One region of the Actinomadura sp. NPDC000929 genome, then DNA from elsewhere that is predicted to be linked to it. Evidence: riboswitches for the same ligand, from Rfam matches in the RefSeq annotation. Region 1 holds a riboswitch; the other holds the start of a gene.

Region 1 (3,397 bases):
CGCGAAGTTCTCCGACGCGATCATCTCCAGGGTGCCCTGCTGGCGGCGCAGCTCCGCGGCGACGGCCTCGGCGACCTCCGGATCGGCCGTCGCGAGGGAGTCGTTCAGACTCATGATTCCTCGATCAGCTTGTCGTAGGCGGCGGAGTCGAGCAGGTCGCCCGGCTCCTCCGAGATCCGCACCTTGAAGATCCAGCCCTCGCCGTACGGGTCGTCGTTGATGACCTTCGGCTCGTCCACCACCGCGCTGTTGATCGCGGTGATCTCGCCGCTGACGGGGGAGTAGACGTCGCTCACCGACTTGGTCGACTCCACCTCGCCGCACGGCTCGCCCGCCTCGACGGTGTCGCCCTCCGACGGCTGCAGCTCGATGTAGACGATCTCACCGAGGGCGTCGGCGGCGTGCGCGGTGATGCCGACCGTGACGATGCCGTCGTCGCCACCGAGGCCCGACACCCACTCGTGCTCCTCGCTGTAGCGGAGCTCCTCCGGAACGCTCACGATCACTTCTCTCTTTCCACTGTGGGGGCGCGCCCCACACCGCCGGACAACTTGTTCAGGAACGCTTGTAGAACGGTAGGGCCACCACGTCCACCGGCTCGTGCCGGCCGCGGACGTCCACGGCGAGGCCCGCCTCCTCGACGCCGCTGTCGAGGTACGCCATGGCGATCGGCGTGCCCAGTGTGGGCGACGGGGCGCCGCTCGTCACGATGCCGCACGGCGCGCCGCCGGACGTGACGACCTGGTACCCCTTGCGAGGCGCGCGACGCCCCCGCGCGACCAGTCCCACGAGCCTACGGCCCGGCGGGGTCTGCGCCTGCGCCGCCAGGGCGGCCTTGCCCACGAAATCGCCTGGCTTGTCCAGCTTCACCACCCGGCCGAGGCCCGCCTCGAACGGCGTCGTCTCGGCCGTCAGCTCGTTCCCGTACAGCGGCATCCCCGCCTCCAGGCGCAGCGTGTCGCGGGCCGAAAGCCCCGCCGGGACGACCCCCTCCACCGCGGCGAGCGCCCTCCACAGCCCGACCGCGTCGGACGCGTCCACGAACAGCTCGAACCCGTCCTCACCCGTGTACCCGGTGCGGGCTACCAGCGCGTCCACGCCCGCGACCCGCCCCGCCAGGATCGCGTAGTACTTCAGGTCCCCCAGCGGCGCGTCCGTGAACCCCTCGAGAATCCCCTGGGAACGCGGCCCCTGCAGGGCGATCAGCGCGTACGAGTCGGACCGGTCGTCCACCGCCGCCTCGAACCCCGCGGCCCGCTCGACCAGCGCCTCCCGGACGACGGCGGCGTTCGCCGCGTTCGCCACCACCATCCACGTCTCGTCCGCGAGCCGGTAGACGATCAGGTCGTCCAGGACGCCGCCGTCGTGCCCGCAGATCATCGTGTAGCGCGCCTTGCCCACCGGCATCGGCGACAGGTTGCCGACCAGCGCGAAGTCCAGCGCGGCCCCCGCGCCCGGACCCGACAGGAAGATCTCCCCCATGTGCGACAGGTCGAACAGCCCCGCCCCCGTGCGGACGGCCTGGTGCTCGGCGGTCTCGCTCGCGTAGCGCAGCGGCATGAGATGGCCGGCGAAGTCGACGAGGTTCGCGCCGAGGTCCTCATGGACGTCGTGCAGCGGCGTCTTCTTCGCGGTCGGATCGGCGGACATGGGCTCGGCTCCTTCGTCACGGGCGCGCGTGGTCCATCGTCCCACTCGCGCACCGGGCGTATCGGTGCCTCCCCCTCTGTCATCGGCGCCTGAGAGCTTCACCCGCCGCGCACGGCGGGCTTTCACCTTCGGCGGGGGACCGGAGTCCCCGCTTTCCAGAGGTCGCCTGGCCCGTGCGGTCCGTGGGCCTGAGAGGTTCCGGGGAGGATTTGCTCCTTCGGCGTCCCCCACCGGCTGCGAGGGACTCTCCCGCACGGGATCATCAGCTGTCGAAGAAGGCTAGCAGTGTTCATTGTGTTTTTTGAGGTCGGGGCCCTGGGGGCCCCGACCTCAAAAAACACGTGCGATCGCTGGCATCGCTCCGGCTCGCCTTGCGGCTCGCTGCGCGATCAGGTTCTCGCAAGCTCGAACCTGCCCTCGGACGCGATCGCGAGTGTTGGGGTCGTCGTCGGCTGAGGTGGCGGCTTAGGTCGTCTCGTTGGACGGTTGCTGCTGGTGCTTCCGTTTCGGTGTCCCTCTGTGCGGGTCGTCTCGACCGTTGCGCTTCTTGGTGATGGGAGCGCGGTGGGCGGTGGTCGTCAGCTTGGGGGTGGGGTGGCGGGGGGCGACATGGACTTCACGCAGGTCTGCAGGGCGGCCCTGATCTTCTTCAGCTCGTCGGGGGCGGGGGATCTCGTGGGGTTGGGGGTGGGCATCTGGACGCCCTGGGCGTGCATGCAGTCGTTGAAGGCCTTGACCGCCTTCGACTGGGCCGGGGGGAGGGGCGTCGCCTCGGCGCCCGTGCCGGGGGCGGAGGGGGCCTGCGTCCTGGCGGTCGGGGCTGCGGACGACGCGCCCGCCGTCGTGCCGCCGTCGTCGCTGCCGCCGCAGCCGGCCAGGGCCAGCGTCAGGGCCAGGACCGCTACATGACCGCGCTTCAAGGGGGAACCTCCGTGGCCGGGGTGGGCCGCCCATGATGGGCGGTCGGCCCTGCTCGCGGATACGCGCTCTCGTGCCAATGATGCGCGGCCGGGTTAGCACCGTGCATCAAAGTGGCCTCCGGCACGGACCGCTTCTTCGTTCGCCTCAACCGGATCGTGGGCCGTAACGTACTCTGAACTGGTTGTCGGAGATCACCCCCGGGTGCGCGGGGTGGACGGACCCGGAGGGCACGCCGCATGGTCTACTACCTGGCTGGAGCGTTGATCCTCTTCTTCGGCCTGCTGGTCTCCATCGCGCTGCACGAGCTCGGGCACTTCTCCTTCGCCAAGCTGTTCGGGGTGCGGACCACGCAGTTCATGGTCGGGTTCGGGCCCACCATGTGGTCGAGGCACAAGGGCGAGACGGAGTACGGGGTCAAGTGGATCCCGCTCGGCGGCTACATCCGCATGATCGGCATGCTGCCGCCGCGCAAGGGCGACGCGCCCGGGCAGGTGCGGCGGATCAGCACCGGGCCGTGGCAGGGGCTGATCGAGTCCGCGCGCGGGGCCTCGCTGGAGGAGGTCGGGCCCGGCGACGGGGACCGCGTGTTCTACGCCAAGAAGTGGTGGCAGAAGCTGCTCATCATGTTCGGCGGGCCCGCGATGAACCTGCTCCTGTCGGTGATGTTCTTCGCGATCCTGCTGATGGGCATCGGCGTCAACCAGCCGCAGCCGGTGATCAAGGAGGTCGCCGAGTGCATGGTGCCGGCCAGCGCCAAGGTCGCCGCGTGCCCGGCGGGCGCGACGCCGACGCCCGCGCGGCAGGTCGGGCTCCAGGCCGGCGACCG
Region 2 (3,397 bases), on a different contig from region 1:
GCTGCAGCAGCGGCACCGCCCCGCCGAGGGCCTCCTCGCCCAGCACCGGCGCCGCCGTCCCCACCGCCCGCTCCGGCCCCGCGCGCAGCGCCAGCGTCGTGAGCAGCTGCGCGAGGTCCAGGCGCAGCGCCAGGTCGCCGGCCGCCGTCTCCCCGAACCGCAGGTCGGTCAGGTAGGCCAGCCCGTCGTCGCCGACCAGGACCGCCTCGCCCTCCAGCCGCCGGTGCGCGAGCCGCCCCGCCTGCAGCGCCCGGAACTGCCGCCACACGTCCGCCAGCAGCTCGTCGGTGATCTCCGCGTCGGGGACGTCCCCGAGCCGCCGCCCCGGGACGTGCTCGTAGGCCAGCAGCGCCGCCTCGGTGCCGACCTCGCACGTGCCGACGAGCCGGGGCGTCCGGGCGCCCGCGGCGTCCACCGCGTACGCCGCCAGCGACTCCAGCTCCAGGGACCGGCGCAGCGACCGCAGCGTCCGCCCCGTCGTGGCGCCGCGCAGCCGCAGCAGCCGCCAGACGCGGTAGAGCAGCCCGGCGGTCTGCTGGTCGCGGTCCAGGACGCGGACCTCCACGTCCCAGTCGCCGTGCCGCCCCCGGCCCGCCGGGAGCCGGGCGCCGTACCCGCCCTGCGGGGAGGGGGCGAGGGCGACGCCGTAGCGGCGGGTCTCGTCGGCGTCGTGCGTGCCGTCCAGGCGCGCCGCCCGCCGCGGGTGCAGCCCGAGCCGTTCGAGCGCGGCCACCACGGCCGTCCCGGACGGGCGGGGATTCGGCGTCCCGACGGCGTAGAGGGTGCCGTGGCCGATGGCGCGGCCGAGCAGGTAGGTGGCCGCCAGCGCGGCGACGGAGGCGTAGGACGCCGTCAGCCCCGTCAGCGCCGCCAGTCCGATCATGGTCCAGGTCGCGGCCTGCCAGCGGGCGCGGCCCGCCATCCCGACCGCGCTCACGAAGGCGATGACCGGGGCGATGTCGGTGTGCACCGGCGCGGTCTCCGTGCCGCCCCAGATCAGCGAGTCGAGCACGCCGCCCGGCGCGGCCCGCACCACCAGGTCGTCCAGGCCCACCGTGATCCCGAACGCGATCATCGCGGCCAGCAGCGCGATCGCCACGCGGACGCCGTCCTTGTGGAAGAGCCGCTCGATCGCGAACGCGATCGGCACGGCCAGCACCCCGAAGCTGGACACCAGCGTCGCCAGCGTCAGCAGCAGCCGCGGCGCGTGCGCGGTGCCCTGCGCGATGTCGGTCTGCAGGCCGTGGGTGGTCTGCTGCGCGATCGACACCAGCAGCATCACCGCCGCCAGCCCCACCACGGACGCCGCGAACCGGATGGCGTCGGAGGGCCGGCGGATCCGGTACGGCTGGGCGGGCTCGTCGACGGGCGCGCCGGCCGCGCCCTGCGCCGGGCGCACCGCTCCGTCGTGGGTCTGTGTCACGCCGTACCGCCGCCCTGACCATCCGCCATCGTGATCAGCGTCCCAGACCCGGCGGCGCGCCGTCGAGTCGCGGGGCCGCCGCCGGGACGCGCGTCCATCCCGCAGCCTCGTCTCCCCGCCCCCGTGCGGCCCGGGGCCGTCGCGCCCCAGGTGAGTCAGCACATGGTACTCGCCGGTAGACCGCCCGCGCCGCGGGGCGCGGCCCCTTCCGGCGGGCCGGAACGACGTCGCGGACGCGCCTTTGGGTAGGGTTCGACCTAGGACATGCCGTCAACCCTGTGCGGGAGAGACCCCACGCCGCCAGCGTGGGGCGCCGAAGGGGCAACCTCCCCGGAACCTCTCAGGCAAAAGGACCGCACGGGCGAGGCACCTCTGGAAAGCAGGCGTCGGTCCCCGCGCGCGGGGAAGGGCGGCTCACCGAAGGGGAAACCCCGCCGCGCGGGTGAAGCTCTCAGGTGCCATGACAGAGGGGGAGAACGGCCGCCGGCCCGCGCCGGCGGCGCACCTGAGCGACCGCAGCAGCCAGGAGGCCCTCCATGACCGCCCAGTTCTTCGCCCCTGTGGCCGCGCCGCAGCATCCCCGGTCGGCGTTCGCCGACCGGCATGTCGGCCCCTCGCCGGACGACCAGGCGAGGATGCTGGCCGCCATCGGCTACTCCGGCGCCGAGGCGCTGATCGACCACGCGGTCCCCGCCGCGATCCGCACGTCCCGTCCGCTGGACCTGCCGCCCGCGCTGAGCGAGACCGCCGCGCTGGACCGGCTCCGCGAGCTCGCGTCCCGCAACACCGTCCTGACGTCCATGATCGGGCTCGGCTACCACGGGACGACCACGCCCGGCGTGATCATGCGGAACGTGCTGGAGAACCCGGGCTGGTACACCGCCTACACCCCCTACCAGCCGGAGATCTCCCAGGGGCGGCTCGAAGCCCTGCTGAACTTCCAGACGATGGTGGGCGACCTGACCGGGCTGCCCGTCGCGAACGCCTCCATGCTGGACGAGGGCACCGCCGCCGCCGAGGCCATGGCCCTCGCGCACCGCGTCTCCCGGCGCAAGGAGCCCGGGGCGTTCCTCGTCGACATCGACACGCTCCCGCAGACGATCGAGGTCGTCCGGACCCGCGCGATCCCGCTCGGCATCGAGATCGTCATCGCCGACCTGTCCCGCGGCCTGCCCGACGGCGACTTCTTCGGCGTGCTGCTGCAGTACCCGGGCGCGTCCGGCGCCGTCCGCGACCTGGAGCCCGTCATCGCGCAGGCCCACGAGCGCGGCGCCAAGGCCGTCGTGGCCGCCGACCTGCTGGCGCTGACCCTGCTGCGCCCGCCCGGCGAGTCCGGCGCCGACATCGCGGTGGGCTCCGCGCAGCGGTTCGGCGTCCCCTACGGGTTCGGCGGACCGCACGCCGGCTACATGGCGGTCGGCGAGGGCATCCAGCGCCAGCTCCCCGGCCGGCTCGTGGGCGTGTCCGTCGACGCGGACGGCGCCACCGCCTACCGGCTGGCCCTCCAGACCCGCGAGCAGCACATCCGCCGCGAGAAGGCCACCAGCAACATCTGCACCGCCCAGGTCCTGCTCGCCGTGATGGCGAGCATGTACGCCGTGTACCACGGCCCCGAGGGGCTGGCCGCGATCGCGCAGCGGACGCACCGCCGGGCCGCCGAGATCGCCGCGGGGCTGCGCGCCGGCGGCGTCGAGGTCGTCCACGACTCGTTCTTCGACACGGTCCTGGCCCGCGTGCCGGGCCGCGCCGCCGAGGTCGTCGCGGCCGCCCGCGAGCGCGGAATCAACCTGCGCCCGGACGGCCCCGACCGGGTCGCGGCCGCCTGCGACGAGACGACGCTGCCCGCGCACGTGACGGCCGTGCTCGAGGCGTTCGGCGCGACCGAGGTGGGCGAGGTCCCCGAGGCGTTCCCGGACGCCCTGCGCCGCGAGAGCCCCTACCTGACCCACCCCGTCTTCCACACGCACCGCTCCG

The links. A riboswitch is a leader RNA that binds a small molecule or an ion and turns the genes downstream of it on or off. The one in region 1 is predicted to bind glycine.
Region 2: another riboswitch for glycine. It lies ahead of gcvP (aminomethyl-transferring glycine dehydrogenase); the one in region 1 lies ahead of gcvT (glycine cleavage system aminomethyltransferase GcvT).

The regions. Positions count from the first base shown of each region.
Region 1 is NZ_JBEUPA010000164.1:2,750-6,146, reverse strand. Features, by position in the region: gene glyA (serine hydroxymethyltransferase) at 1-114, opposite strand, end outside; gene gcvH (glycine cleavage system protein GcvH) at 111-500, opposite strand; gene gcvT (glycine cleavage system aminomethyltransferase GcvT) at 556-1,650, opposite strand; glycine riboswitch at 1,724-1,812, opposite strand; glycine riboswitch at 1,817-1,912, opposite strand; gene ABWI04_RS36095 (hypothetical protein) at 2,229-2,570, opposite strand; gene ABWI04_RS36090 (M50 family metallopeptidase) at 2,808-3,397, shown strand, end outside.
Region 2 is NZ_JBEUPA010000178.1:6,016-9,412, reverse strand. Features, by position in the region: gene ABWI04_RS37230 (lysylphosphatidylglycerol synthase transmembrane domain-containing protein) at 1-1,423, opposite strand, end outside; glycine riboswitch at 1,695-1,789, shown strand; glycine riboswitch at 1,790-1,900, shown strand; gene gcvP (aminomethyl-transferring glycine dehydrogenase) at 1,960-3,397, shown strand, end outside.